DNA from 3 places in the Roseibium sp. ROS1 genome. Region 1 is predicted to be linked to each of the others. Evidence: predicted binding sites of a transcription regulator. Region 1 holds the regulator's gene; each other region holds the start of a gene.

Evidence for each region. Region 1 encodes LexA, which represses DNA repair genes until DNA is damaged. Its sites were predicted from a motif close to TGTTCNNNNTGTGTTCNG; they were not measured.
Region 2: uvrA (excinuclease ABC subunit UvrA) is a predicted target of LexA. The motif match lies at 4,509-4,526, and genes of this name have one in related genera.
Region 3: ACYQ6M_RS19160 (PA0069 family radical SAM protein) is a predicted target of LexA. The motif match lies at 7,381-7,398, and genes of this name have one in related genera.

What each region holds. Positions count from the first base shown of each region.
Region 1 is NZ_BAAGIG010000002.1:1,496,535-1,506,358, reverse strand. Features, by position in the region: gene ACYQ6M_RS14960 (methyl-accepting chemotaxis protein) at 1-234, opposite strand, end outside; gene gltA (citrate synthase) at 671-1,963, opposite strand; gene gltX (glutamate--tRNA ligase) at 2,200-3,624, opposite strand; gene ACYQ6M_RS14945 (ComEC/Rec2 family competence protein) at 3,756-6,164, shown strand; gene lexA (transcriptional repressor LexA) at 6,169-6,879, opposite strand; gene ACYQ6M_RS14935 (hypothetical protein) at 7,001-7,804, opposite strand; gene ACYQ6M_RS14930 (acyl-CoA synthetase) at 7,897-9,477, opposite strand; gene ACYQ6M_RS14925 (alpha/beta hydrolase) at 9,630-9,824, shown strand, end outside.
Region 2 is NZ_BAAGIG010000002.1:1,185,533-1,195,356, reverse strand. Features, by position in the region: gene ACYQ6M_RS13575 (zinc ABC transporter substrate-binding protein) at 1-532, shown strand, start outside; gene ACYQ6M_RS13570 (L,D-transpeptidase family protein) at 613-2,502, opposite strand; gene ACYQ6M_RS13565 (hypothetical protein) at 3,034-3,510, shown strand; gene ACYQ6M_RS13560 (single-stranded DNA-binding protein) at 3,572-4,138, opposite strand; gene uvrA (excinuclease ABC subunit UvrA) at 4,723-7,653, shown strand; gene ACYQ6M_RS13550 (DUF1127 domain-containing protein) at 7,898-8,047, shown strand; gene ACYQ6M_RS13545 (DUF1127 domain-containing protein) at 8,879-9,028, shown strand; gene trmFO (methylenetetrahydrofolate--tRNA-(uracil(54)-C(5))-methyltransferase (FADH(2)-oxidizing) TrmFO) at 9,322-9,824, shown strand, end outside.
Region 3 is NZ_BAAGIG010000003.1:655,054-664,877, forward strand. Features, by position in the region: gene ACYQ6M_RS19125 (chorismate mutase) at 1-190, opposite strand, end outside; gene ACYQ6M_RS19130 (NADP-dependent malic enzyme) at 272-2,566, opposite strand; gene ACYQ6M_RS19135 (ceramidase domain-containing protein) at 2,674-3,330, opposite strand; gene ACYQ6M_RS19140 (aminotransferase-like domain-containing protein) at 3,358-4,584, opposite strand; gene moaB (molybdenum cofactor biosynthesis protein B) at 4,772-5,329, shown strand; gene ACYQ6M_RS19150 (glycosyltransferase) at 5,383-6,078, opposite strand; gene ACYQ6M_RS19155 (substrate-binding periplasmic protein) at 6,448-7,290, shown strand; gene ACYQ6M_RS19160 (PA0069 family radical SAM protein) at 7,446-8,558, shown strand; gene ACYQ6M_RS19165 (ribonuclease HII) at 8,604-9,254, shown strand; gene ACYQ6M_RS19170 (F0F1 ATP synthase subunit B family protein) at 9,458-9,824, opposite strand, start outside.

The sequences.
Region 1 (9,824 bases):
CTCAGCTGTCTGAAGGTCCTGTGAGGACAGGAAGCTTTCCTTCTTGCTTGCCAGGTTTTGCAACTGTGCAATGGCGGAAGTTGACTGTTTGGCAACCTCCATGCGCTCCGAGAGGGTCAAGACGCTGTATGCGCCAACACCACCTACAATGCCCGTAAGGGCAACAACGGCAGCAAAACTACCGCCGACTTTTACCCCAAACTTCAAGTCAGAAGCGAACTTTAGGAAACTCATGTTAACCCCTCGAAACCCCAGCGTGTTCAATGCGCGCTATTTGTTTGAAAGGGTAAGCAAAGATTCCTTATTATTCGTGAAAATTCTCTATTACGGGAATTTATGGTGTAATTATAACGATTAATTCTTTATATCATATGTAACTTTGGGGAGTTTGAACAATATCGTTTCGAGTTTTAAATGCGTGTTTTTTATTTTTTTGTTTCATTTTATTTTTCGAAAAATATTCGATATTTTCTATTCTCAAGAATAATGACAGGTGAATGCTTTTTTTCTTGCCTCGAATGAGAAGGAAAAATATTTCTTGGATTTGTTTTGTTTCCGCTGGGTAACAAAATAAAGAAGACGCCCGGCAATAAAGCCGAGCGTCTTCCGTTTTGATATGCATTCAGTTGAAATGCTGCTGCAAATTCCAGGCGTTTGTCTGTGTGCGGCCTTAGCGGCGCTGGTCGATCGGCGTGTAGTCGCGCAGTTTCTCACCAGTGTAGAGCTGACGCGGACGGCCGATGCGCTGGGACGGATCTTCCACCATTTCCTTCCACTGGGCGATCCAGCCGACGGTACGGGCCAGAGCGAACAGAACGGTAAACATCGTGGTCGGGAAGCCAAGCGCGCGCAGCGTGATGCCGGAATAGAAGTCGATATTCGGGTACAGCTTCTTCTCGACGAAATATTCGTCGTTGAGCGCGATTTTTTCGAGCTCCATGGCAACGTCCAGCAGCGGATCGTCCTTGATGCCAAGCTCGCCGAGAACTTCGTGCGTGGTCTTCTGCATGATGCGCGCACGCGGGTCGTAGTTCTTGTAGACGCGGTGACCAAAGCCCATCAGACGGAATGGGTCGTTCTTGTCCTTGGCACGAGCGACATATTCCGGAATGCGGTCCACGGAGCCGATTTCCGACAGCATGTTGAGCGCTGCTTCATTGGCGCCGCCATGTGCCGGCCCCCAGAGGCAAGCGATACCGGCTGCGATACAGGCAAACGGATTTGCACCGGAAGAACCTGCCAGACGAACCGTGGAGGTCGATGCATTCTGCTCATGGTCGGCGTGAAGAATGAAGATGCGATCCATGGCGCGGGCCAGAACCGGGTTCACCTTGTATTCCTCGCAAGGGACCGCAAAGCACATATGCAGGAAGTTTGCCGCATAGCTCAGGTCGTTGCGCGGATAAACGAATGGCTGACCAACGTGGTACTTGTAAGCCATTGCAGCGATGGTCGGCATCTTCGCGATCATGCGCAGGGAGGCAACCATGCGCTGGTGCGGATCGGTGATGTCGGTCGAGTCGTGATAGAAGGCGGACAGCGCCCCAACCGTTCCGACCATGACTGCCATCGGGTGGGCGTCGCGACGGAAACCGGAGAAGAAACGGTTCATCTGTTCGTGGATCATCGTGTGGTAGGTCACACGATTGACGAAGTCGTCCTTCTGGGTCTTCGTCGGCAGTTCGCCGTAGAGCAGAAGATAGCAGGACTCCAGGAAGTCGCCGTGGTCGGCAAGCTGCTCGATCGGGTACCCGCGGTAGAGCAGGGTGCCTTCGTCACCATCAATATAGGTGATCTTGGACTCGCAGGAGGCGGTGGAGGTGAAGCCCGGGTCGTAGGTGAACATGCCGGTGTCCTTGTACAAGGACGAGATGTTCACAACCGACGGTCCGATGGATCCGTCAAGAACGTCGAATGCGTGGTCGTTACCACCGACATTGAGCTTGGCGTTGTTGTCGGCCATTCAGAAACCCCTTTACGTTAAACGGATGTGCTGTCCTGGTTTGACCCTTCAGGCGATGGGTCCCGTTTCCGGTTGCCGGACCAGCACTGGAGACTTTTTCGCGTCTTGCGTAGCCCATTTACTGCACTGCCGCAAGCTGGCCGATATAACGCTTTGGTCAAAGACGGATTTCGCCAACCAGAGCGACTGCCGGAAGCTTGGCTTTTGCCTAAAAATGCATCCGGCAGTGCTTTGTCTCAGGCTGCCTGATCCTGAATTCTGGCAAGGGATTCTTCCCGGCCAAGAGCGATCAGGACGTCATAAATGCCGGGTGACGTGCCTCGGCCCGTCAGCGCGGCCCGTAGCGGCTGAGCCACCTTGCCCAGTTTCAATTCCTTGTCTTCCGCGTAGGCCTTTACAGCAGTTTCCAGCGGGTCCGCGCTCCAGTCAGAAGCGCTGGAAAGAACTTCGTGAAGATCCTTCAGGATCGCCCGGGCGTCGTCGTCCAGGATCTTCTGGGCCTTTTCGTCGGTGTCGAGCGGGCGCTGACGCCACAGATAGGAGGCGCTTTCCGTCAGTTCGACCAGGGTCTTGGCCCGTTCCTTCAGTCCGGGAAGTGCTGCAAGTGCGGTGTTCTCGTTGTCACCATCGGCAAGCCAGGCGAGAATCCGGTCGCCGCCTTCGGCGTGTGCGAGATAGACCTTCCAATGGCTCAGCAATTCGCCGTCATCGGTCGCGCGCATGTAATGACCGTTGAGGTTCTCAAGTTTCTTGAAATCGAAACGCGCAGCCGACTGGCCGACGGCGTCGAAACCGAACCACTTGATCATGTCTTCGAGCGAAATGATTTCCTCGTCACCATGGCTCCAGCCGAGACGTGCCAGATAATTCCGCATGGCCTGCGGCAGATAGCCCATCTCGCGATAGGCTTCGGCGCCGGTCGCACCGTGACGTTTGGAAAGTTTTGCGCCGTCCGGCCCGTGAATGAGCGGAATATGCGCCATTGCCGGCACATCCCATCCCAGAGCCTTGAAGATGAGCGTCTGGCGAGCTGCATTCGTCAAGTGATCGACGCCGCGGATGACGTGCGTGATGCCCATGTCGTGATCGTCCACCACAACAGCGTGCATATAAGTCGGCGTCCCGTCGGAGCGCATCAGTACGAAGTCATCAAGGTCCTTGTTCGGGATCACGACGCGACCCTGTACGAGATCGTCGACCACCGTCTCGCCTTCCTGAGGGGCCTTGATGCGGATGACTGGGTCAACGCCGGCCGGGGCTTCGGAGGCGTCTCGCTCGCGCCATGTCCCGTCATAGCGAGGCGGCTTGCCCTCGGCGCGGGCTTTCTCGCGCATGGCGTCGAGCTCTTCCGGGGTGCTGTAGCAGCGATAGGCGGTGCCGTTGGCCAGCATTTCCTCGACCACTTCCTTGTGGCGCTCAACACGGGAAAACTGGGAGATCGGGTCTCCGTCCCAGTCGAGCCCTAGCCAGGACAGGCCGTCAATCAATGCGTCCACCGCTTCCTGCGTGGAGCGAGCCCGGTCCGTATCTTCGATCCGCAGCAGCATCTTGCCGCCGTGATGACGCGCGAAGAGCCAGTTGAAGAGCGCGGTGCGGGCGCCGCCGATATGCAGGAACCCGGTCGGGGACGGGGCGAAGCGCGTGACGATGTTCTGTGCCATGGTGCTTTATGAAAGTCTCTGTCAGTATGACGGCGCGGAGCGCGCCGAATTGGTGGCGCGGTCTTAGCACAGGCTTTGGCGAGGCTAAATAGGGGCTCCGGCCATTTCTTGGACCAAAATGAGGAGCTGAAGTGACGTCACGGTCCGGTCCGCTCGATATTTCTGCCGGCCGGTCGCAAACGGCAACCCTTGATGTTGAGCGCGAGGATTTATCACCTGCCGTGCTCACGCCTGAAGTGCGTGAGAAACGGCGTTCAAGGCTAGCGGGTGCTGGTCACACTTATTTTGCTCACAATGCGTCAGCAGATCGTCTTTGGGATTCGCAAGGGCTGTTGTGGTGTGCCTTCGCGTTTGCTGCGGGAATTGGTGTTTACGTTTGGTTGCCTGAAGAACCTTCCTGGGTTCTGTTGGGAGTTCTGGTCGTGCTGGTAAGCGCGGTACTCTGGCGTGTGAAGCTGCGCGGCACGGTGGCGGTTTCCGTCGTTCTCTTCCTGGCATTCTTTGCCGGACTGGCAGCTTCCAGTCTTCGCACGGCATATGTTTCGGCGCCGCGCCTTGCCGAACAGATGAACGCAGATCTTGCTGGCTACATAGAAGAGATTGACAGCGCGGCAGCCGGTCACCGGATCGTGCTGGCCGTATCCTCGGTCAATGGGCGTCCTGTCGAGGAGGGCGAGTTTCCCGCCAAGGTGCGCTTGCGCGTTCCGGCAGGAAGCGACATTGAAGTGGGGCGCACCGTGAGCGTCAGTGCGCGGTTGTTTCCCCCTGCAGGTCCCGTCTTTCCAGGAGGATACGATTATTCCTTCCGGGCCTTCTTTCAGCAGATAGGTGCGACGGGTTTCAGTTTCGGGTCTCCCGAGGTCATCGAGACTGAGGAGGCTGGAAATGAATTTCGCCCAGCCGTTGCCGTTGCCAAGCTTCGAATAGACCTTGCGGAGCGTATCAGGGGCAATCTTTCGGAACGGCCGGAAACCGCACTGATCGTTGCTCTTCTGGTTGGAGACCGCAGCGGAATAACCGACGAGCAGGAAGAGATTTTGCGGGCCGCCGGACTGGCTCACATTCTTGCAATTTCCGGACTGCATATGGCGCTCTTTGCCGGCGGCGCCTATGGGGCGGTCTTGCTGCTCTTTTCCTTGGTGCCGATCCTGACGCTCAGGTGGCCGGTGCACAAATGGGCCGCGCTTTCAGCCCTTGGTGCTGCAGTTGTCTATCTGCTTCTGTCCGGTGGTGCGGTTGCGACGCAGCGCTCGTTCCTGATGATCGCGATTGTCTTTGTCGGAATTCTGGTGGGGCGACGCGGCCTGACCCTGCGAAGCGTAGCGTTGGCTGGCCTCGTACTCTTGCTGATTGCTCCTGAGCGGTTGTTTTTTCCCGGCTTCCAGATGTCCTTCGCTGCCGTGATCTGCCTGGTCGCCGTATATGACCTGTGGCGGCAGCGAGATCGTTCCCTGTCATCTGGTGAAAGACTGTCCGGATGGGGCATGGCGACTTGTCTTTACCTCGGCAAGTGGGTTGCAGGGCTGTTTGTCACCGCATTGGTCGCAGGGCTGGCGACCGGCATTATAGGAGCTCATCACTTCAGCCGCATTGCGCCCTATGGCCTTGTCGGCAACTTGCTGGGAATGCCGGTGTTTTCACTTGTTGTGATGCCGATGGGAGTATTTGCATTCGTTCTGATGCCCTTCGGCCTTGCGGCTCTCCCTCTGGCTGTCATGTCTTTCGGAGTTTCACTTCTGTTGAAGGTTGCTTCCTTTACCGCAGCCCTTGATGCCGGCGGCGGAACTTCCGGAAGGCTCGACGGGGCTGCTGCATTGCTGTTGCTATCATCATTATTTGCCGGATTGTTGGTGCCTGGCAGAAAGCGTGTGCTCGCAGGAGTGCCTCTCGTCGCAGGAATATTGATTGTTCTCACCAGCCGGCCTCCGGATATCCAGATTGCTGCAAGCGGCTCTCGAATTGCTGCCCGCGATGAAACGGGAATTTTGCGCTACGCAGCAAGGGGAAGATCGTTTGCAAGTGATCTCTGGCTGCAGTCGGAAGGAGTGAGGAATGATGCGATCTTGTCGCGCAAGATGAAATCGCCTCAAAGAAATTGCGATGAGGACGGTTGTGTCATCAGGGCCTACGTCAATTCAGAGGACGCAGAACGGTTGGATGGCAGGCAATCGTTTCTTGCAATCGCGCAGCCAAAGACATTTGAAGCGTTTCAGCTGGATTGCCGATATGCCGATTTGGTCGTGACCGATCTTGTCGCTCCGGAGAGCTGCGGTGCAGCCCTCGTTCTGGATCACGGTACGCGCACCGAACGTGGTGCCGTCTCCATCTGGCTATCGCCCGGTGATTTCAGCGAGGCCGCGAATGCTACGAGCGGTGCCAGTGGACCGGGCCATCCGCCAAACGAAAATCTGAAAATCGGGAAACTGAAGTTTGCCATCCCTGACCCACCGCGCCCCTGGCATCAGCAGGGAACGGTAACAAGAGACAGCCTGCGTCTAGCCGAGCGCGCCTCGGTGGCCGAAGCGCGCGCAGAGGAGTGACTGGTCAGTACTGACGAAACAGGGCAACGAGGCGGCCCTGAACACGAACGCGGCCGGGACCGAAGATCCTGGTTTCATATGCCGGGTTGGCTGCTTCAAGAGCGATGGAAGCGCCTTTCTTGCGCAGCCGTTTCAAGGTGGCTTCTTCATCGTCCACGAGTGCAACCACGATGTCGCCACTGTCGGCGCTGTCGGTCCGGCGGATAAGAACGGTATCACCGTCCAGAATGCCCGCCTCAATCATGGAATCACCACGAACCTCCAGCGCGTAGTGTTCCCCGCGACCAAGCAGGTCCTGCGGCACTGTGATGGTATGGCTGTGTGTTTGAATGGCCTCGATGGGCACGCCGGCTGCAATGCGGCCCATGACGGGAATTTCCGTAACACTGGACACTGGCACCGGTGCAGCTTTTTCCGGCTCCGGTTTGCCGAGTGAGCCTTCAATGATTTCAGGTGAGAAGCTGCCTCTTGGTCGTGGAGCGCCCAAGCCGGGTGCGATGGAGTCCGGAAGACGAACAACCTCCATGGCTCTGGCCCGGTTTGGCAGGCGCCGGATGAAGCCACGTTCTTCAAGCGCGGTGATCAGGCGGTGAATGCCGGACTTGGAGCGCAGGTCGAGCGCATCCTTCATTTCGTCGAAAGACGGCGGCACACCGGTTTCTTTCAGTCTTTCGTGAATGAACATGAGCAGTTCGTACTGCTTGCGCGTCAGCATGTAGGCGTCCCCTGACCGAGAAAACATCTGGTACAAATCAAGAACATGGTACCTGTTCTCATTGTGTTCTGCAAGGGTAAATGTTCTCTTACTGTTCTTGGCTTCGAACAAGTTGCCGTATTCAATCCGTCTCCGATATCGGATTTAGGTCGTCCTTCGATCCGGTCATGATCAGCAGTTCACAGGTGATCAAAGTCGGCGCGCCACCAGCGGTGAGAATGCCCCGATGCAGTCCACCTTCGAGATCGACGGCGCGGATTGGGACGCAAAGCTCTTGCTCCGGTTTCGCGCCAGCGTTTGCAGACAGGAGTATCTCGGAGATCAGACCTGTCATCGGCTGGGCATCGCGGAACGCTGCTCCGGCCAGACTGCCCAGTCCATAGACTTCGAAGGAGGGTGCTTTCAGCTCTTTTGCGAGTTCTTGGATGCTGTCCGTCAGGTCGGCAAACGGAGCGAGTGTGGTGATAAGCGCATTGTAGTCGGTTGTCCGTGACTGTTCGTCATCCTGTTGCACACGAAACAGCGTGAATTCGGTTTCCGGATCCAGCGATGCCACGAACGCTGCGCCTTGCAGGCCGTACCCTTTGATAGCCCCCTGATGCGCAACCTTCAGCGTATGCGGCAGTAAGTGGCCAAGGTGCTCGACTTCTTCCTCGTGCCAATAAGCGTGTACATGAGCGAACCATTCACCATCTCGTATCCCGAGAATGGCAACTGCGGACTCCAGCGTTGCGCCTTTCGAAGAGTGCGTGTCGCTGTACCAGGCTGCATGTCGGTCATCGATTGCACAGGCAGGCATTACGAAGTCGAACGCTTCGAGCGTGAGCCCGGAAAGATCGAGAACGGCGGAGCTCAGTCCTTGGTGCGTGGCGAAGCGGCCCAGCGCCTCCAGCAAGGGAGTTTGCTCTGCCAGGGAGATTTCCAATGGTTTCGCCAGACATCTGGCATGTGGGAGCCGATTGATGGCAGAAGGGCCGGGATGACGAATGTCGGACAGAGATCTGGGGGCGGGCCGTCTCACAACAGGCCTTTCTCGGTCAAATGCTCCCGCACCAGTTTCTTGGTGATCTTGCCATAGGCGCTTGTCGGCATTCCGGGAATGAAGAGATAACGTGCAGGCATCTTGTAGCGGGCGATCTTGCCGTTCAGATAGTCGCTGAGTTCCTGAGGGTCGGGTGACTTGTCTGGGGCAGCCACACAAACGGCTAGGCCGACTTCGCCCCATTGCCTGTCCGGAATGCCGAGAATTGCGACCTCGGAAATATCCGGATGTGTAAGCAGCACTTCCTCGACTTCCTTCGGGTAGACGTTGGAGCCACCAGAAATGTACATGTCCGACGCTCGGCCTGTCAGGAAGAGGTAGCGCTGTACATCCATGTGACCGATGTCTCCGGTGCGGAACCAGCCGTTCCGGAAAGACTTCTGGTTGGCGTCTTCGTCTTCCAGATAGCCAGCACAGACTGCCGAACCGATGACGCAAACTTCACCCGTTTCATTGGGGGGTAGATGATTGCCATCCTCGTCCTGGATCGAAACCTCTATACCCGTGCGCTCCGTACCGCATGTGCCGCTGCGTGTCTCAGGTCCATCCTCCAGAAAATGATCCTGTGGCCGTAGCACGGTGATGTTTCCGGTGACCTCGCCAAGTCCGTAGTATTGAACCAGAACGTGCCCCAATTTCTGGAGTGCCAGCTTCTGATCCTCCCTGTACATGGGAGCCCCCGCATAAATGACGTGACGAAGGCTCGAGTGATCGTACTGATCGACAGAAGGGTCTTCCACCAGGCGTTTGACGATTGTGGGAACGGTGAAGAGATTGCTGACCTTGTGTTTTTCGATCAACTCGAATGCAGTCGAAGGATTGAAGCCACCTCCGGGCAGGAGAACATGTGTGGAACCAACTGATAGCTGGGCAATCAGTTGCAACCCTGCACCGTGTGACAATGGAGCTATGACCAGCGACGCATCGCGCTCCGTCGTCCCGGGCAACAGGTCTGCCATGTAGTTGACGCAAACGAATCCGATCTGCCCGTGACTGAGGACAACCGCCTTCGGGCGGCCAGTCGAGCCTGAGGTGAAGAACAGCCAACAGGGATCGTTATAGTCCACTGCCTCGTTCTGCAGGACCTGTCCCTGGTAACGGGAGAGGAGATCCTCATAGCTTGTGCCAAAGTCGCTGGCTCCAATTGTAATGCATCGTGTCAGCTGATCTCTGGCGTTTCGCACTGCATCGGCCTGAGCACCAAAATCAGCGTCACACAGGAAAACCTTCGCCTTCGCTTTTACCGCAGCATAGGCCGTCTCGCCCGGAGCCTGTCTGAAATTGCAGGGAACCCAGATGGCTCCCAGACGAAATGCCGCCAACATGATCTCTATCATCTGATGCGAGTTCTGGGCCTGGACCAGCAAGCCGTCGCCCTTGGAAACGCCGAATTCCGATTGGAGACCTTTGGCAAGTGCGGAGACGCGCGAATCGATTTCTGACCAGCTCAAGGTGACCCCATCCTCGACAACCGCAGGCCCTGAGGGCCACCGGGCAGCGTTCCTGGACAGAAAATGCGCAAGATTGGCCACGCGATTGGAACAGCGCTCCACCATCTAAGTTTGCCTCCCGACTACTGGTTTTTCAGACGTTAGGTTGATGGCAGTCCATTTGACAAGTTGAGATTGGCATTCAGACCGTTCCGCTTTCTAGGTAAATCGTGCAAGTATGCCGCCGATCGGTTTCGACGTTTGCCTGAGGATTTCGAATGAGTGAGATGACGATTATTGATTGGGACGATGCCTACTCAAATGCTGCCTATATTCCAGGCGCTGACGATTTCATCGTGCGCTGGGCACAGGAAGCGGAAACCTTCCGGAAAAGCTGGGTCGAAAAGGATCTGGATGTCGTTTACGGGGAAGGGGATCGTCAGCGGTTCGATGTGTTTCGGCCACAGAGGAAG
Region 2 (9,824 bases), 310 kb from region 1:
GGCACACGGGGCTGTCGATCCGCATATCTGGCTGAACCCGGAAAATGGCATAGAGATCGCAAAAATCATGGCAGATACCCTGGCGAAACAGGATCCTGCCAACGCCGAAATCTATAAAAAGAATGCAGCGGCTTTTTCCAAGCGGATCGCGTCACTCGATCAGGACATTTCCGCTGAACTGGCTCCGTTTGCAGACAAAAAGTTCATCGTCTTCCACGATGCCTATCATCATTTCGAACATCACTATGAAATCGAGGCCAGTGGATCGGTTACCGTTTCTCCGGAAGCTCTGGCGAGTGCAGACCGAATTCAGGAAATCCAGGGCAAGATCAGGGACCTCGGCGTAAGCTGCGTTTTTCAGGAACCGCAATTTGACGCAAAGCTTGTTTCGGTTGTTCTGGAAGGCAGCAGCGCTCGGTCAGGTACGCTTGACCCGCTGGGCACCGATCTTGAAAATGGCCCGGACCTTTATCCGCAACTTCTGAAGGGGCTCTCAAGCTCTCTGAAGGATTGCCTCGGCGGCGCCTCCTGATATTGCCTCTTCGAGAGGGAAAACAAAAAAGCCGCCGGAGGTCACCCCTTCGGCGGCTTTTGTTGTTCTGCTATCCCAGATCAGGACGTTCTGACTTTTTCCCGCTCTGCTTCGGTTTTCTCGATGGCCTTCAACAGATGCATGTCCCTGTCGTAGACGTCGGTATAGAAGGCAACCGTCCCGTCCAGCTCAGGCCATGCCGTGAAATAGGACACATAAACCGGAATATCACCGGTCACCTGTTCTTGCTGGTTCTGACCGCCCGAAATACGCGAGCTCACGTAATCCTTGGATTTGCCGAGAACCGCAGCGGCCATGGCCTTGGGATCCTGCAGACGGATGCAGCCATGGCTGTATGCTCGCATATCCTTGTTGAAGAGGTTCTTTGACGGCGTATCGTGCATGTAGATGTGATGCCTGTTCGGGAACAGGATCTTGACTTCGCCAAGCGCGTTCGAGCTGCCCGGATACTGGCGGACGTTGACCGATTGCTGTTTGGAAGCAACCGCGTACCAGTCGACTGCAGAAGACGAAACCTGCCGGCCGCCTGGTGTCGTTACTTCATAACCGGCGCGGTCGAGATAGCTCGGGTCGTTTGCCAGTTTCGGCAGCATTTCATTGACAATGATCGAATACGGCACGCCCCAATAGGGATTGTATTCAACGATTTCGATCTTGTCGTAGAAGAAGTTGGTCTGATTGGACTTCTTGCCGACAACCACCCGCATGCTCAATGGAGCTTCGTCAGGCGCGGTATAGGTCGCGGTGAAGGCAGCCTGGTTGATGAAAACCTTGCGTTCGCCGAGCTCTTCGGGAAGCCAGCGGCTGCGCTCCATGGCCAGTTCGACTTTGGCGATTTTCGCCGCGTTGGTTTCGCCGACCATCGCGTTGATGGTGTTCTTGCCGATGATACCATCCGGCGTGAGCTTGGCTTCCTTCTGGAAAGCCTTCACCAGCTCAACGAGTTCCGGAGAATAAAGTTCAGCGCCATCATAGGCAGTCAGCGTCTCTTCATGAGCCGACTTGAGTTCCTCCGAGCCGTTCTTGGCGATCGCGGCGACGATGTTCTTCATTTCCGGGCTGGATTTGCCAGCCTTCAGGAGTGTGCCGGGCGCGATGACGATCTGGTCGGCGTCTTCATCTTCTGCTCGCAAGCGGGCTAACTCTTCGGTCAGCTTGCGAAAATGTTCACTCTGAGGCTGCGCTTTGGCAACTGCTGTTTCGGCATTGGCCGCTGCCTTGAATCCTTCCAGGGCTGCAACGAGATCGACTTCATGCCTCGGCAGATCGTGATATTCGGAAATCCGGTTCGGATCGACACGTCCGCGCCTGGAATCCAGAACATATGTCAGAACGGCTGCACTCATCTCCATCTCGAACCGCATCGTGGCGGCATCGAGTGCCTCACCTTCAAGACCTTCAGTTACGGGAAGATCGACGACATAGTCTTCCGGATTCAGCGCAAATTTGCCTGTTTCAGCGAGACTACTGCGGACCGCGATTGCCTTTTCTGTCGGCTTACCGTCTTTCACCCAGACGAAATCGGGATGCTCACGATAGAATGAAATGACTGCAGAACCCACTTCCGGAAGGACGGTGAGCGACATGTCTTTCAATGCCGGACGCGCCGTGTCGAATGCGGTCAGAACGACCGGAGCCTGTGGCAGGCTATCGCTTTCGGTGCTCGGGGCATCCGTCGTTTCAACGGGCTGGACATCAGGCTTCACCTCGGCAGACTTGATCTCCGACAGTTCAGCCAGCGAAACCTTCTTCCAGCTGTCGGCCGAGTAATTGAGGTAGCGCGGCGCAGAGACCTTTGCGGTAACGACCTTCTTGCTAAGATCCTTTTGGCGCTCACGCTCCTGCTGCCGGCGATGCGCTTCCGGATTGAACAGACGCTGGAACAACCCCTGCGCGGAAGCAGGCTCAACCGAGACCAGGTTAAAACCGGAAAAAAGCACCGTCGCCATCAAGCCAGCCCTGAGGGACGTCCCCAGGACGGAACGTTTCGGTTTTTTCCTGGTACATTCGCTCAGTGCCATTGCATTCGCTCGCATTGTCTAAACCCGCTTATTTTAAATCTTTTCGAACCTGACGCCTTGCCCAAGTCACCAGGGTTTTATTGCTTCCCTGCAAGGATCGAAGGCTGTTCGGCATATCCGCCGTGGATGTTCTACATCCGAGCGTGATATGGCAACGCAGTTACCGTGCAACCGGGCCCCGCGACCCGATTCCCGGAAACTGCGCCCGTAAACCGTTTGATACTATAACAGGGTTCATCAGATGGTTAAGGGGCGCCGTCCTACACAGGTTTGAAATCAGCCGACTGTGACGATTTTGCCTCGTTGCTGACAGTACAGCTGCCCACCATCACGGTGCCAGAAACGGCAGAACTGCGGCTGTTTGGAAAAACAACCTGGCGTGATTGGCATCACGCCGCCTTCTTCGTCAAAGGGGTATCTACGGCTTCACGAGTACGTGAGACATTACCGGAGAGCCAAATGCCGTTTCAATTCAATGTTGGTGACCATTCGTCACCGATCTGGAAATACACAAGTTTCAACTCTTCCCAGTATTCAAAGCTGAAATGGGCCAGAAACAAGCTTTTCAAGATGGTCAAGAACAACCCGGGATGTAATGCCTATTTCCGGACGCTGCCCAAGGGGCGAAGCTTGTCGGACATGATCAACGACAGCTCGATTTGGGTGAATTACGGACCGACCATTTCGCCGCTACATGGGGAAATCCACGTTCCTTCAGGGGAAATCGCGGTTGGTGACCGGGCCTTTAAAATGGGCAGGTGGATGGTGCTGGCCACCATCATTCATGAATTCGCGCATCACAACGGCGCCCCGATTACGGGTGGCGACACACGCGCAGAAGAAGCCGTCTATCACTGCGGTCTCGGCAGTGCGAAGGAATATTACGACGGCGTTGATGACCCGACCACGCCTTACGACCCGAACGTCGGCGGTTGATCAACATAACCTGGTGCGCGGCCCCAAAGCATGGGACCGCACCCGGTAGGGCAGAAAAAGATCAGAACGGAATTTCGTCGTCCATAGGGCCGCCACCGCCACCGGACGGACCGCCGTAACCGCCACCGCTGCTGGAACCGCCGCCATAGCCACCACCGAAATTCCCGCCGGAACCGGAACCGGAACTGGAACCGCCGCCGCCGAAGCCACCTCCGCCGCCGCCTTGTGAGTCATTTCCGTAATCGGGAAGACCGCCGGATGCACCGCCACCTTCGCCGCGGCCGTCAAGCATGGTCAGGTTGGAGTTGAAGCCCTGCAGCACGATCTCGGTGGAGTACCGGTCCTGACCGGACTGATCCTGCCATTTGCGGGTCTGAAGCTGGCCTTCGAGATAAACCTTTGATCCCTTGCGCAGATATTGTTCCGCAACTTTGCAAAGACCGTCGTTGAAGATCACGACGCGGTGCCACTCCGTCTTTTCACGACGCTCACCGGTGTTGCGGTCGCGCCAGGATTCCGACGTCGCAATCCGGAGATTGGCGATCGGGCGGCCATCCTGCGTACGGCGGATTTCCGGGTCTGCTCCCAGATTGCCGACCAAAATTACTTTGTTGACGCTGCCCGCCATACTGAACTCCTGTTTGTTTTTCGTTGACCCCGCCGACGATGTTCGTGTGCTTCTCCGGCACGTGTCGATAAACGGTCAACGTTGCAAGCTTTGCTGCTAGAAACCAGAACCCTAACGGCACGCCAACAGCTTCGCCGCTATTTTCGCCAGGCTTCACTCATTTTCCACAAGGCAACTCACAAACTGCTGCCTGGTTCATCCGCCTAAAATTCGAGCAAAGTCGACAGACACAATCCTTGATTGCACCAAGTTACAATTTGCTCCACTTTTGTTCCAATCAAGCCCCGATTTTTCTGTCAGGACATTATCTCATGAACTGCGAGGTTTCGGTCACCTATTTCTGCTCGGTTCCTGACGCGGCAATCGTTAATGTACTTGTTTTGTTCTTATCATTTCTGTAAAAGCGATTCAATCAGGCATCGCATCGACGAGTGCCTCTGGCACGATAATGAAAATGCCTCACTGGAAGCTCCGCCCGAAACTGCTATATCGGGGCAAACAGACATCATCGGCAATGGACCATCTTAGCGTATGCGAGAGCAACAATCGTCTTTGGGCGACGCATGCGGTCAGGAAGAACGACAATGAAGACAGCCAAGGGATCGCAGTCGGAAGAAGCCTGGAAGGCGGACCCAACACGGGTCATCAGCATCCGTGGCGCACGAGAGCATAATCTCAAGGGCGTCGACCTGGACCTGCCCCGCGACAAGTTGATTGTCATGACCGGCCTGTCTGGCTCAGGCAAGTCGTCACTCGCCTTCGACACCATATATGCAGAAGGACAGCGGCGGTACGTGGAAAGCCTGTCCGCCTACGCGCGTCAGTTCCTGGAAATGATGCAGAAACCGGACGTCGACCAGATCGACGGACTGTCGCCGGCAATCTCCATCGAACAGAAGACCACGTCCCGCAATCCGCGCTCCACAGTTGGAACGGTTACGGAAATCTACGATTACATGCGCCTTTTGTTTGCGCGTGTCGGCGTTCCCTATTCCCCTGCTACCGGTCTGCCGATCGAAAGCCAGACCGTCAGCCAGATGGTCGATCGCATTCTTGAGCTGGAAGAAGGTGCCCGCCTCTACCTGCTCGCGCCGATGGTTCGCGGCCGCAAGGGCGAGTACCGCAAGGAACTTGCCGAGCTGATGAAGAAGGGTTTCCAGCGCGTCAAGATCGACGGAACCTTCCATGAGATTTCCGAGGCCCCTGCCCTCGACAAGAAATTCAAGCACGATATCGACGTCGTCGTAGACCGTATCGTCGTGCGTGACGATATCTCCGGTCGGCTTGCCGATTCACTGGAAACGGCGCTGAAACTTGCCGATGGCATTGCAATTGCCGAATTTGCCGACAAGACCGACGAGAACGGCAACCCGGAACGGCTGATCTTTTCCGAAAAATTTGCCTGCCCTGTATCCGGCTTCACCATTCCGGAGATCGAGCCGCGTCTGTTCTCGTTCAACAATCCCTTCGGTGCCTGCCCCACTTGTGATGGCCTTGGAACGACACTCGCTTTTGAAGAAGACCTGGTTGTTCCTGACCACTCGCTATCCTTGCGCGAAGGAGCTGTCCTGCCGTGGGCGAAGACAGGGTCGACATCACCTTATTATGCCCAGACGCTGGAAGCACTCTGCAGTCATTTCAAGGTGTCCATGGCAACGCCCTGGAAGGATCTTCCTTCGGAAGTGCGCGAGGCAATCCTTCATGGAACTGGCAATGCGAAGATTGAATTCGTCTATGATGACGGCGTCCGCAGCTACCGGACAGAGAAGACCTTTGAAGGTGTAATCGGCAATATCGAACGGCGGTGGCGCGAGACGGAATCCACCTGGGTTCGCGAGGAACTGGCAAGGTTTCAATCCGATCATGCCTGCCCGGCTTGCAGCGGGTTCCGTCTGAAGCCGGAAGCGCTTGCCGTCAAGATCGCCGGCAGGCATATCGGTCAGATCACCGAACATTCCATTCGCGATGCAAGCCTCTGGTTTGAAGCCCTGCCGGAGCAACTGAACGACAAACAGAGCGAAATCGCAGGCCGCATCCTGAAGGAAATTCGCGAGCGGCTGAAGTTCCTGAATGACGTTGGCCTTGAATATCTCACCTTGTCCCGCTCTTCCGGAACACTGTCAGGTGGCGAAAGCCAGCGTATCCGCCTCGCCTCGCAGATCGGCTCGGGGCTGACAGGAGTTCTCTATGTACTGGATGAGCCGTCCATCGGCCTTCATCAGCGCGACAACGCCCGTCTTCTGGAAACGCTGAAACACCTGCGCGATCTCGGCAATACGGTGATTGTGGTCGAGCATGATGAAGACGCGGTGCTGACTGCCGATTACGTTGTCGACGTCGGACCTGGAGCAGGCGTCCATGGTGGGCAGATCGTCGCCAAGGGCACTCCCTCCGAAATCATGGCCAATCCCAATTCGTTGACGGGGCAGTACCTGTCTGGATCCATGATGGTTTCGCGCAACGACGAGCGCAGAAAAATCAACAAGAAGCGGAAGATCTCCGTTCGCGGCGCCCGCGGCAACAATCTGAAGGACATTGACGTCGACGTGCCGCTCAGCACGTTTACCTGTGTCACCGGTGTGTCGGGTGGCGGCAAGTCCACGTTCCTGATCGATACGCTCTACAAGGCCGCAGCTCGTCGCCTCAATGGCGCGCGGGACAACCCTGCCCCGCACGATCGCATCGAAGGCCTGGAAGTGCTCGACAAGGTCATCGACATCGATCAGTCACCGATCGGCCGGACCCCCAGATCCAACCCGGCGACCTACACCGGTGCCTTTACCCCGATCCGTGAATGGTTCGCCGGCATGCCTGAAGCCAAGGCCAGAGGCTATCAGCCCGGCCGGTTCTCCTTCAACGTCAAGGGAGGCCGCTGCGAAGCCTGTCAGGGCGACGGCGTCATAAAGATCGAAATGCACTTTCTGCCGGATGTGTACGTCACTTGCGACGTATGCAAAGGCAAACGGTACAATCGGGAAACGCTCGAGGTCGAGTTCAAGGGCAAGTCGATTGCCGACGTGCTCGACATGACCGTGGATGAAGCCGCCGTGTTCTTCTCCGCAGTACCCGCCGTGCGCGACAAGATGGAGACTCTGGCGCGTGTCGGTCTCGGCTACATCAAGGTCGGCCAGCAGGCGACCACGCTCTCAGGTGGTGAAGCGCAGCGCGTAAAGCTTGCGAAGGAACTCTCCAAGCGCTCGACGGGGCGTACGCTGTACATTCTGGACGAACCCACGACAGGCCTGCATTTTCACGATGTCGCAAAACTGCTGGAAGTGCTTCACGAACTGGTCGACCAGGGCAACACCGTACTGGTGATCGAGCACAATCTTGAAGTCATCAAGACGGCAGACTGGATTATCGATCTGGGACCGGAAGGAGGCGACGGTGGCGGCACGGTGGTTGCTACCGGGCGGCCTGAAGACGTTGCCGAGGTTTCGGAAAGCTACACGGGTCAATTCCTGCAGGAACTGCTGCAGCGACGTCCGCAACGGGCACACGACGCTGCGGAATAGGTCTTAACCAGTCTCCAGTTACGTGACGACAGGCATGTGTGCACCGCACACATGCCTTTTTCATTTGTATTTCCGCATGTTCCACGAATCATCTCGAATCTGCCTGCGCAGGCTTTGCTGCATTGCATCAAACGCATGTCAGGCATGCAGAGATGGCACTTCTTTTATTTCGAGTGGTGAAATATATCATTGGACAACAACGGCGCGGAACGCACACGCGTTTCGATAATTAAGGAATAAGAAGATGTTTGACACCGTGCGCCAAAAGTACAGCAACTGGGTGAGCTACCGCCGTGCGGTTGACGAATTGTCCCGCCTTTCGGCTCGTGAGCTTGCCGACCTCGGCATCTGCCGCAGCGACATCAAATTTGTCGCACGTCGTCAGATTGGCTGAATGAAATAAAGAGATCGCGTCCCTAGGCATCCTCCTCCCAGCCGACGGGCGTGTGACACGCAGGGCATCCTCCTCCCAGCCCTGTCACGTCGAAACGTCGCCCGCCAGCACCTCCTCCCGCTGGCGGGCGTTCGTTTTTCTGGCGTCCTGATTTCCTCCCATCCCTGTCTGGTCAGGCAAGAGATCCCTCAAAATTCTGACACTCCAACGCCAAGTGCGATATCTGGATGTGCTCAACTGTCTCCAGGTCGATGTCTCTGCTCTTGCGGCGACAGCTCGCTCATTCCTCCAAGCGAAGCGCTCCCTGTGAGAACGCCCAAGCGATGCGAGTCAGCACAAAATAGGTATTCACAAGCTGGGTCGTTACCCGGGCCGGGGACGCATTCGGATAATTTGATGTCTTCGCTTGTTGCGATGCCATGTTTTCGATTGGGCTGGTAGATCGACAACCTGTCTTGTGAACTCAACCGTCTTCACCGTCTATCGCCGCCTGCCTTCCGTCATCGCAGATCACCCGTGCGTACCAGGTCAGTCTAAAGTTTTCAGGCGATACCAAATGACGGGCTGATCCGTAGAAAGGAACCCTCCCGACTGCATTTTCATTTCGCACCTGCGAACACTCAAATCATGACAGCTATGCGAAGCATGCGGGTCGTTTTGCCATTTCAACCCCATTAAGGCTTTTTTAATCTGCATTTTTTGCATATCAGCTTCGCGATTTCCCCTCTACCTCGCACTGCACAAAACACCTATCTTCCAGCCTGTAAGAGATGAACGGGCCAGACGCCGATCCGCGGTGCCATGGCCATGAGATAGCGAAAGGCCTAAACCATGATCGATACTGTTGTTCGCAAATTCAATAACTGGAAACGCTTCCGTCAGACCTATGACGAGCTGTCCAACCTGTCCAACCGCGAACTGGACGACCTGGGCATTGCCCGCTCCGACATCGCTCGCTACGCGCGCATGTCTGCGAAATAACAAAGCTTCGCGGTCAGAAGGTATCCTCCTCCCAACCTGATGACCGCATCTTCCGCGCTCCATGCGTGGAACTCCAAAAGCGCCTGCCGGTACCTCCTCCCACCGGCGGGCGTTTTTTTGTTTTGTCGGCAATCATATCGTTGCCCGACATCAGACCATTCCGTCACATCGATATGGCGCACATTGCGGTTGCCCGACTTTGCCTGTAATCAGGGCGGCAAAGCAATTGTCCGGATCCACCTTGCCGCAAGTCGGTGACGAAAGGCGGCCGGAACAAGTCCCAGGGACACAAAATGACCCCCATCCATATCATCGGCGGCGGCCTTGCCGGTTCAGAGGCTGCCTGGCAAATCGCACAAGCCGGATTGCCCGTCGTCCTCCACGAAATGCGCCCCGTCCGCAAAACGGATGCTCATCAGACCGAAGGTCTTGCCGAACTGGTCTGCTCGAACTCTTTTCGTTCTGACGATTCCGAGCAAAACGCCGTTGGCCTGATACATCATGAACTGCGTCAGCTCGGTTCGCTCATCATGTCTTGCGCTGACGCTCATCAGGTACCTGCCGGCAGTGCACTTGCCGTGGATCGGGACGGATTCTCCAACGCTGTAACGACCGCACTTCAAAATCATCCAAATGTGACGATCTCGCGTGAGGAAGTCGCAGGTCTGCCCCCCTCTGACTGGGAAAAGGTCATCATTGCAACGGGACCGCTGACGTCACCGGCTCTCTCGGCGGCAATCCTGGAAAAAAGCGGGGAAGATGCTCTTGCATTCTTCGACGCTATTGCACCGATCGT
Region 3 (9,824 bases), on a different contig from region 1:
GTGCAGCCACCATTGTTTCAATCCTCTGGTGATCAAAGGCCTCATCAGGATGCTGTTTCAGGTCCGCCATCCGCCGGACATAGCCCTGGCGACGGGCAAAGAGCTGCAGGAGTTCTTCGTCAAGCGCATCAATTGCGTTGCGGATATCCGTTTTGCTGACGCAGTCGGCTGGCTGTTTCACAAGGGTCATGGCAGGCCGTTTGAAAAATGGAAAAGCGGACCGGTTGTACCGGTCCGCCTTGTTCAACAGAAGGCGCGATTTGAAGCAGGACTAGCCGGCGGACCGGGTCTGTGCCTCGACGCTGGCAAGTGCCGACATGTTCACCACGCCGCGCGACGTGACAGACGGTGTCAGGATATGCGCGGGCTTGGCCGTGCCCAGAAGGATCGGTCCGACATGAAGCGCCTGGGTCGAAACTTTCAGAAGGTTATGGGCAATGTTGGCCGCATCCAGGTTCGGGAACAGAAGCAGGTTGGCCTCTCCCTTCAACTTGCTGCCCGGCATCACCCGCTCGCGCAGCTCCACGCTGAGCGCGCTGTCGCCGTGCATTTCGCCATCGACTTCCAGTTCCGGGTAACGCTTCCAGATCATCTCCAGCGCTTCGCGCATCTTGCGCGAGGACGCCGTGTCGCGAGAACCAAAGTTGGAAAGCGACAGCAGGGCGATCTTTGGTTCAATACCGAAGCGCCGGATTTCCTCAGCCGCGAGGTTTGCCATTTCGGAGATCTCTTCGGCGGTCGGGTCTTCCGTCACAAAGGTATCCGACAGGAATATCGCCCCTTGCGAGTTGATCAGCAGCGACATGGCCGAAAGGTCCCTGGCCGTCTCGCAAACGCCGATCACCTGCTTGATGTCCCGCAGATGGCGGATGAACCGGCCTTCCAGACCGCAAATGACCGCATCGGCATCGCCGCGGCGCACCGCAAGGGCGGAAATCACCGTGGTGTTGGTGCGCACGACCGTCCGCGCCGCGTTGGGCGGCATGCCCTTGCGGCCGACACACTCGAAATATTCGTCGACATATTCACGGTAGCGCGGATCGTCCTGCGGGTTGACGAACTCGAAATCGACATCGGGACGAATGCGCAGGCCAAAGCGTTCGCAGCGTTGCTGCAGGACGTCCGGACGGCCAACCAGGATCGGCTTGGCGATATTGTCTTCGATCAGCACCTGAGCGGCACGAAGAACACGTTCGTCCTCGCCTTCGGCATAAATGATCCGCTGCGGGTCCTTGCTGGCGTTCTGGATGATCGGCTTCATGATGAGGCCGGACCGGAAGACGAAACGGTTCAGCCGGTCCAGATAGGCCGTGAAATCCTCGATCGGGCGCGTGGCGACACCTGTTGCCATGGCCGCCTTGGCAACAGCCGGTGCAATGCGCAGGATCAGGCGCTGATCGAACGGCGAAGGGATCAGGTAGTTCGGGCCGAATGTTTCGGTCTTGCCGCCGTAGGCACGGGCGGCAACGTCGGACGGTTCCTCGCGCGCAAGGCCGGCAATTGCCTCCACGGCGGCCCGCTTCATTTCCTCATTGATGGTGGTCGCCCCAACATCGAGCGCGCCCCGGAAGATGTAGGGGAAGCACAGGACGTTGTTGACCTGGTTCGGGTAGTCGGACCGTCCGGTACACATGACCACGTCGTCACGGACAGCTTTGGCGTCCTCCGGCATGATTTCCGGGTTGGGGTTGGCGAGCGCCAGGATCAGCGGGCCCTTGCCCATCTTTTCCACCATGCCCGGCTTCAGCACGCCGGCAGCGGACAGCCCCAGGAAGACATCGGCGCCGTCGATTACCTGATCGAGCGACCTCAAATCCGTCTTCTGGGCAAAGACCGCCTTCCATTCGTCCATCAGCGCCTCGCGGCCTTCATAGACGACGCCTTCAATGTCGGTAACCCAGATGTTCTCCCGCTTCGCCCCCAGCGAGACGAGCATGTTGAGGCAGGCAAGCGCAGCCGCGCCCGCACCGGACGCCACAATCTTGGCTTCCTCGATCTTCTTGCCGGCAAGGTCCAGACCGTTGCGAACCGCGGCACCGACGATGATCGCCGTGCCATGCTGATCGTCGTGAAAGACCGGGATCTTCATTCGTTCCCGGAGCTTCGATTCAATCATGAAGCATTCGGGTGCCTTGATGTCTTCCAGGTTGATACCGCCAAAGGTCGGCTCCAGAACCGAAACCGCATCGACGAATTTTTCAACGTCGGTCTGGGCCACCTCGATATCGAAGACGTCGATGCCGGCGAACTTCTTGAAGAGAACCGCCTTGCCTTCCATCACCGGCTTGGATGCCAGCGGACCGATGTTGCCGAGGCCGAGCACTGCCGTGCCGTTTGAGATGACGGCGACCAGATTGCCGCGCGAGGTGTAATTGGCTGCCAGTGCCGGATTGTCGGCAATCGCAAGGCACGGCGCGGCCACGCCGGGTGAATAGGCCAGTGCCAGATCGCGCTGGTTGCCCAGCGGCTTGATTGCCTGGATCTCCAGTTTTCCCGGGCGCGGATGCTCGTGATAGAACAGGGCCGCTTCGGTCAGATCACTTCCGGTCTTGCTGCTGTCGCTCATGACGGTCCCTGTCTCCTGCCTCTTCCCTAAGGTCATATTGTTTTTCTGCAAAGCTCTGCGGCCTGTCCGCAAGGATGATCTGCAATTTCGTGAATACTCTGTGTGATTTAACCGGCGCGCTGCCTGATGAGAACCCGTAATAGCAAAAACAGTACGACCCCGTTCAGGATATGCCACAGGAAATGCGTGCCAATGGCAAGTTGATCGCAAACCGGGCCGTCCAGCGTCCGGAATGTCAGTGAAACGGCAAAGACGACACCTGTCAGCAACACCTCACGCCCGAGCCGCGCATTCTTGCGAAGAAACAGTGCCCCCACCACGAAGATCGCCAGCAGCGCAGGCACATAGCCTGCTGATGAGCCGACCAGCGGTGCGACCGCGCGCCCGGCAAAGGGCGTGACTGCGAAAAACACGATAACGATGCCTAGCGCCGCCCACCAGGACAGACCCAGAAACCGGTTCAGCGCCGCAAAGAGATAGACATGGATAAACAGCGCGATCGGGATGACATCGGCAAGGCTCGCCCAACGTGTCGCGAAGGTGTGAAACAGGAACGACCCCAGGCCGGTCACGAAGACGATGCCGATCAGGACAAGGGCAAAGAGATCGTCCGGTGTCTTGCGGCGCCAGAGCATGTATCCGGCAATGGCCGCAATCAGGAAAGCCGCATTGGTGAGCGCATTGAGCGGCTCGGACCAGAACTCCGGCCCGATCCGCTCACAATAATTGTCCAGCTTGTCGGTCAGCGCCATCGGCTCCAACACCCGCCCCTGCTTCTTCCCTCGAAGGACTTACAACTTGGACGTGACAGTTTCGGTAATCAAGCGGCCAAGCCTTGAAATACCTTCTTCGATTTTCTGATAGTCGTTGCAGGAGAAGCTGAGCCGTAGGGTGTTCGCCCCGGTGCCATCCGGATGGAACGCACGGCCGGGAACGAAGGCGACACGCGCCGTTTCGATGGAGGTTTCCAGCAGAGTTGCCGCGTCCATCCCTTTGGGCAGGGTCATCCAAATGAACATGCCCCCTTCCGGGCGGGTCCAGCTGACACCAGCCGGCATGTGCCGCTCAAGTGCGGCCAGCATTGCATCGCGCCGGGACTTGTAGACCGCATTCGTCTTTGCCGTATGCGCTTCAAAGACATTTTCGGCGACCCGGGCCATGGCTTCCTGGTTGAGCACCGGCGAATTCAGGTCACTCGCCTGCTTGATCAGAACCAGCCTGGAGATGACATCAGCCGACGCACAGATCCAGCCGAGGCGCAATCCCGGTGAGAGCGACTTGGAAAAGCTGCCGCAGTAAAGTGTGCGGGCGTTGTTGATCCCACCCGAGGCTTCGCAATCAAGCGCCAGCATCGGTGGCAACGGTTCGCCGTCATAGCGCAGCGCCTCGTAGGGCGAATCCTCAATGACTGCACAGGAGAGCTCTCCGGCCAGTGCCAAAAGGCGTTGTCGCTCGGCCAGATCCACCGTCAGGCCTGTGGGGTTGGCGAAATCGGGAGAAAGGTACGCGAACTTGATCCGTCCGCCCTTTTCGCGCGCGATTGCCGCATAATCTTCCGCAGGGCGGTTGGCTCCAGGGTCAAGCCGGTCGTAACCGGGCTCATAGGCATTGAAAGCCTGCAATGCGCCCAGATAGGTCGGCCACTGCACCAGCGCGGTGTCGCCTTCCGTCAGGAACAGTTTGCCGATGTAATCGAGCCCCTGCTGAGACCCGGAGGTGACGAGAATATTTTCTGGCCCGCACTCGACGCCAAGGCGGCGCATGTGGTTGACGATCCAGTTGCGCAGGCGGGCGCTGCCTTCGCTCATGCCGTATTGCAGTGCGCGGCCCGCGTCCGGACCTGCCAGAATTTCCTGATACGCTGCCTTGAACGCTTCGGCGGGGAACAGAGCCTGGTCGGGAATACCGCCGGCGAAGTTGATCACATCCGGCTGGTCCAGCAGTTTCAGGAGTTCACGGATTTCCGAGGCGCGCATGCGGCTGGCGCGTCGGGCGTATAGGCTTTCCCAGGTTGTCATTGTTGGCTCATTGCATTTTTGGATTGGTTATTTAAGTCAATAATACTGACCTAACTTTTTTGCAAGTGTCTCAATCTTGTTATTTTTTGTAATTTTATTTCAATATCAAAATGCCGCGACAGTTTGCTTGCTGCCTCTGGAAGCCATTGCGACTATTGCCTATGTCTGGAGAGCAAAGGAGTTCGCCATGTCCCGTCTCGATGAAACCCGTCCGTTCATTCCGCTCAACATTGCTGTGCTGACGGTATCGGACACGCGCAAGCTGGAAGAAGACCGCTCCGGCAATACGCTGGTGGACCGGATCGAAAAGGCAGGACATACGCTTGCGGACAGGCAGATCGTCACCGATGACGTTCCGGCCATTCAGGCGGTCGTCAAAAGCTGGATCAATGACAAGGGCGTGGATGTGATCGTCTCGACCGGCGGCACCGGCTTTACTGGCCGTGACGTGACGCCGGAGGCTATGGAGCCTCTGTTCGAAAAACGCATGGACGGCTTTTCAGAGGTCTTTCACCGGATCTCCTACGACAAGATCGGCACCTCCACGATCCAGTCCCGTGCGACCGGCGGCGTCGCCGGGGCGACTTATATTTTCGTGCTGCCCGGTTCCCCGGGCGCCTGCAAGGACGCTTGGGACGGTATCCTGAAATGGCAGCTGGACTATCGTCACATGCCCTGCAATTTTGTGGAGATCATGCCCAGGCTGGACGAGCACCTGAAGCGCGGCAAGCTGCGGGAGGCGTGAGCGCCACCACACCGAAGAAGAGCGTATCCGCCCAGAACCGTGCAGTGCCTTGTTCAGCCGTGCAGCTTGACGGCAACACTCGCTGGAATGCGCAGGGTACCGACGCAAAAGCGTGCGAAAGCCTGGCGGAACCTGGAAAACAGCCCTTCCCGCTCGGCTTCACCCGAAGAGACCGCGGCAGCCCGCAGGAACACCATCCGCCCACGTCCGATACGCTTGGCGATATCGAGATCTTCCAGCTCCGGCAACGGCCGATGGCCGCCGAGCTTCTGATAAAACTGCCTGGAGATCAGCAGGCCTTGGTTACCGTAAGGCATGCCAAGCAGTTGGGATCGCAAGGCTGCAAAAGACTCGCTTACCCGCGCACTGAGCCCGAAAGCCTCATAGCGAAGGCGGAAGCTTGCGGCGGTCCGTGGACCGTTGGAGGCACGGGCTGCCCGCTCGATGAAGGCCTGGGCCTCATGATGCCAGCCGCTTTCCAGAAGCGTTTCCGGCCGCAGGAACAATAGCCAGTCGCCCCGGCTCGCCATGGAGGCGCCATAGGCAAGGCGTTCGCTGCGGGAAGCATTGCCCCGGCTGATCCAGACACACCCGGCCGCGTCGGCAACCTTCTCGGTATTGTCCGACGAACCACCATCGACCACGATAACTTCGCGGATAACGCCCTCTGCAGCTGCCGGCACCAGGGCCGAAAGCGCGTGAACGAGCTCGGTTTCGGAATTTCTTGTCGCAATGATGACGCTGATCATGATCTCAAGTTTTACATGATTTTTTTCAAAGTGCGAGTGTCGCCGACGAAGCGGGAGCTGTTTTTTTGTTGGGGTTCTTAACAAACTCCAATAATCGGCCACCAACCTTCGCGATATATATCGCCGGGTAATGTCTACTTTGGTTGCATGAAAAGAAAAGACCGGGCGAAAGCTGTAGCAGTACCTCTTTCACATTTGTCATAGGGCCGTGAAAAGTTGCTCCAGTGTGAAACCGATCGGTATCCATTTGACGGTTTTCAGGAAAATAGCCCCTCTCCGGCAAATGGAAGTGCCGGATTTCATGTTATCTTAAGAGTGCATACCAAAGCTGAAAGCTCTTACTTCGACCAGAACCCAAGCGATCGCGCCATGACGACACCCGATCAAAAGCCAACTTCAGGCGCAGGATACCTGACGCAGACGCTCGGCCGAATTTTCATGGGGCTCGCCGGGTTTGTTCTGTCCCTGGCTTTGCTGGCCGGGACAGCATCGGCCCGAGACCTCGTGGTGCTGGCAACCCCGGAAGAGCCATACAAGTTTCTTGAAGACGGGGTGTACAAGGGTATCGACGTCGAAGTTCTCGATGAAGTCATGCGCCGTCTCGGCCTTTCCTATTCGCTGGAACTGATCGATTCCGGAACCCGCATCCAACAGGAAGCGCGCGCCGGACGGGCGGACATGCTGCTATTGTTTTCCAAGAAGCCGGACCGGATGGAGTACCTGAACTATCCAGACGAAAGCTACATCGACATCAGCTGGAGCTTCTTCATCCGCGCCGAAGATGCCGGGACAATCCGTTTCGAAGGCTACGACGATCTGAAGGGGCTGCAGATCGGTATCACGCAGGATTTCGCCTATACGCCGGAGTTCCTCAACGCCGGCCTCGATTTTCAGACGGTCGCCAGTAACAATCTCCAGATCGGCATGCTGCTGGCAAAGCGTGTGGACGCCGTTCCCATGAACACCATCAGCACGCTCTACGAGGAAAAGAAGGCCGGGAGGCTGGACCAGTTGGCGACGTTACCGCTGCCGCTGATAACGAAGCCCTACTACAACGTCTTTGCCAAAGCCTCGACCTACCCGGACATCAAAAGCCTTCCCGGACGCTACGACGAAACCATTCGCGAGATGCAGTCCGACGGGACGCTGGATGCGATCCTGATCAAATACCTTGGTCGCCGGCCAGGTCACGATGATCGTGGCGGTTCCTGAATTCCGGCCTGGTCTGCAGTCCACGATCTTTTGAAGGTCAAAACCCACAAGGTGTAAACAGCATCTTGCGTCGCGTTGGCGTCGTGATAATGTTCTTGTTATGTTCCATTTCGTAACCTGGACGTTCTCGCGTGCCCTTCAGTCCCCCCGATGAGATTTCACTACCAGCCGACGCAGCCGGCCTTGTACCCGATGTCCGCTCCGTTGCCGAGCACAGGCGGCGGGGACGCGCGGCTGCGCTCAATGCCTCCGGCCGTTTCGAGAAATTAACTCGTGAATGTTTCGACGATGGCTGGGAAACGCTTGAAGACCTGCCGCCGCTGAAAACCCAGGTGCAGGAAGAGCGTGCGCGCACAATCATCACCCGAAACGAGTCGCCGGATATTTCCTTCGACCGCTCGATCAATCCGTACCGGGGCTGCGAACATGGATGCATCTACTGTTTCGCCAGACCGAGCCACGCGTTCATGGGGCTGTCTCCGGGCCTGGATTTCGAAACCAGGCTGTTCGCCAAACCCAATGCCGCACAGTTGCTTGAACGTGAACTTTCCCGCCCCGGTTATCAGCCGCGCGTGATCGCCATCGGCACCAATACTGATCCCTACCAGCCGATGGAACGCGGCTACAAGCTGATGCGTGAGATCCTGGAAGTGCTGGACAATTGCTCCCACCCGGTTGCGATCGTCACCAAGTCAGCCCTGGTCACGCGAGATATCGACATTCTGTCGAGGCTGGCAGAACGAAATCTGGTGAAGGTTGCCTTGTCGGTCACGACGCTCGACAAGAAGCTCTGCCGGGCCATGGAGCCGCGTGCGTCTGCACCCCACAAAAGGCTTGAGGCCGTCCGGGCTCTCTCCGACGCGGGTATTCCCACGTCCGTAATGATGGCGCCTGTGATCCCAGCCCTGACAGACAGCGAAATTGAAAACGTTCTGGAAGCGGCAGCCGAGCATGGCGCGACGGAGGTCGCCTACATCCTTTTACGGCTTCCCCTGGAAGTGTCGGAACTCTTTCGGGACTGGCTGCTGCGAGAGCGTCCGGACCGCTACCGCCATGTGATGAACCTGATCCGCGCCATGCGCGGCGGCAAGGACTATGACGCCAAATGGGGCGAGCGCATGCGCGGGAGAGGTCCTTATGCCGACCAGATTGCCAAACGGTTCTCGCTGGGAGCGAAACGCCTTGGCCTCAATCTGCGTCGCCGAAAGCTCAACACCGAGGCCTTCGTCCAGCCGCAAAAAGGCGGTGTGCAATTGGACCTGTTTTGACGCAAGATCTTGAGAAACTTGCTGCCGGACGGCAGGGTGCTGTTCATGACGTTCAGCCCTTCGCTCTTTGACCTTGCATTTCCCGATAGCCCGGACCTTGCCATTGAGCGCAAGCACGCGAAATCCTTTGACGGTCGGCTCTGCGGCGTAGACGAAGCCGGTCGTGGCCCCTGGGCTGGGCCCGTGGTCACGGCCGCGGTTATCCTGGATTACGACCGGGTACCGCTTGGCCTCAATGATTCCAAGAAACTGACCGAAGCCCGGCGCGAAGAGCTTTTCGAGCAGATAGTTGCTACAGCCCATGTCTCGCTCGCCAGCGCTTCACCGGCAACGATCGATGCTGTCAATATTCGCACCGCAACCCTTTCGGCCATGGTGCGGGCCGTCAATCACCTGCCTCTGGTACCCGACTACGTACTTGTCGACGGCCGAGATGTGCCGGCAGGGCTGACACAGGCCGGACAGGCATTGATCAAGGGCGATGGCCGCTGCCTGTGCGTTGCGGCTGCCTCTATCGTTGCGAAGGTGACAAGGGACCGGATGATGGTTCACCTCGACGCCAGTTTTCCGGACTACGGGTTTGCCCAGCACAAGGGGTATGGTGTGCCGCAGCACCAGGCAGCGCTGGAACGCCATGGGCCGACAGTTCATCATCGCCTCAGCTTCAAGCCGGTCAGGCTGGCTGCAGGGTCTTGAGGTTCCAGACATGACGGGTTGGGTTTAGACGGCAGGAAATACGCTGCAAGTCAGCGACATTCCTCTGCTTTCGGGCACGTCAACACCAACCAGCAATGGCGTTCGCTGCCGATTAGTGCCAAGTAGCGTGCAAATTGCTTGCCGCAACAAAAAAGCGGCCCCGAAAGGCCGCTTCTTCAATTTGTCAGCAGAGTGGACCGAACTTAGTTCAGCCGCTCCTTCACCTGCTCAATGCTCTTGGCGAGGATGTCGTCGGCGACTTTATCCTTCACCTTCGCTGCAAGGATTTCCTCGGCAGCGGCAACGGCAATGTCAGCGGCCTTGGCACGGACTTCAGCGACTGCCTGGCTTTCGGCCTGTGCAATCTTGTCTTCCGCAGCCTTGGTACGGCGAGCAATCATTTCTTCCAGAGCCTGGCTGGTTTCGAGCGTCAGGCGCTCGGCTTCCGAGTTGGCTTCTGCGATGATGGCTTCCGCTTCGCTTTCGGCTTCATGACGCTTGCGCTGATACTCAGACAAGAGAGCCTGGGCTTCTTCACGCATCTTGCGTGCGTCTTCCAGTTCCTTGCGG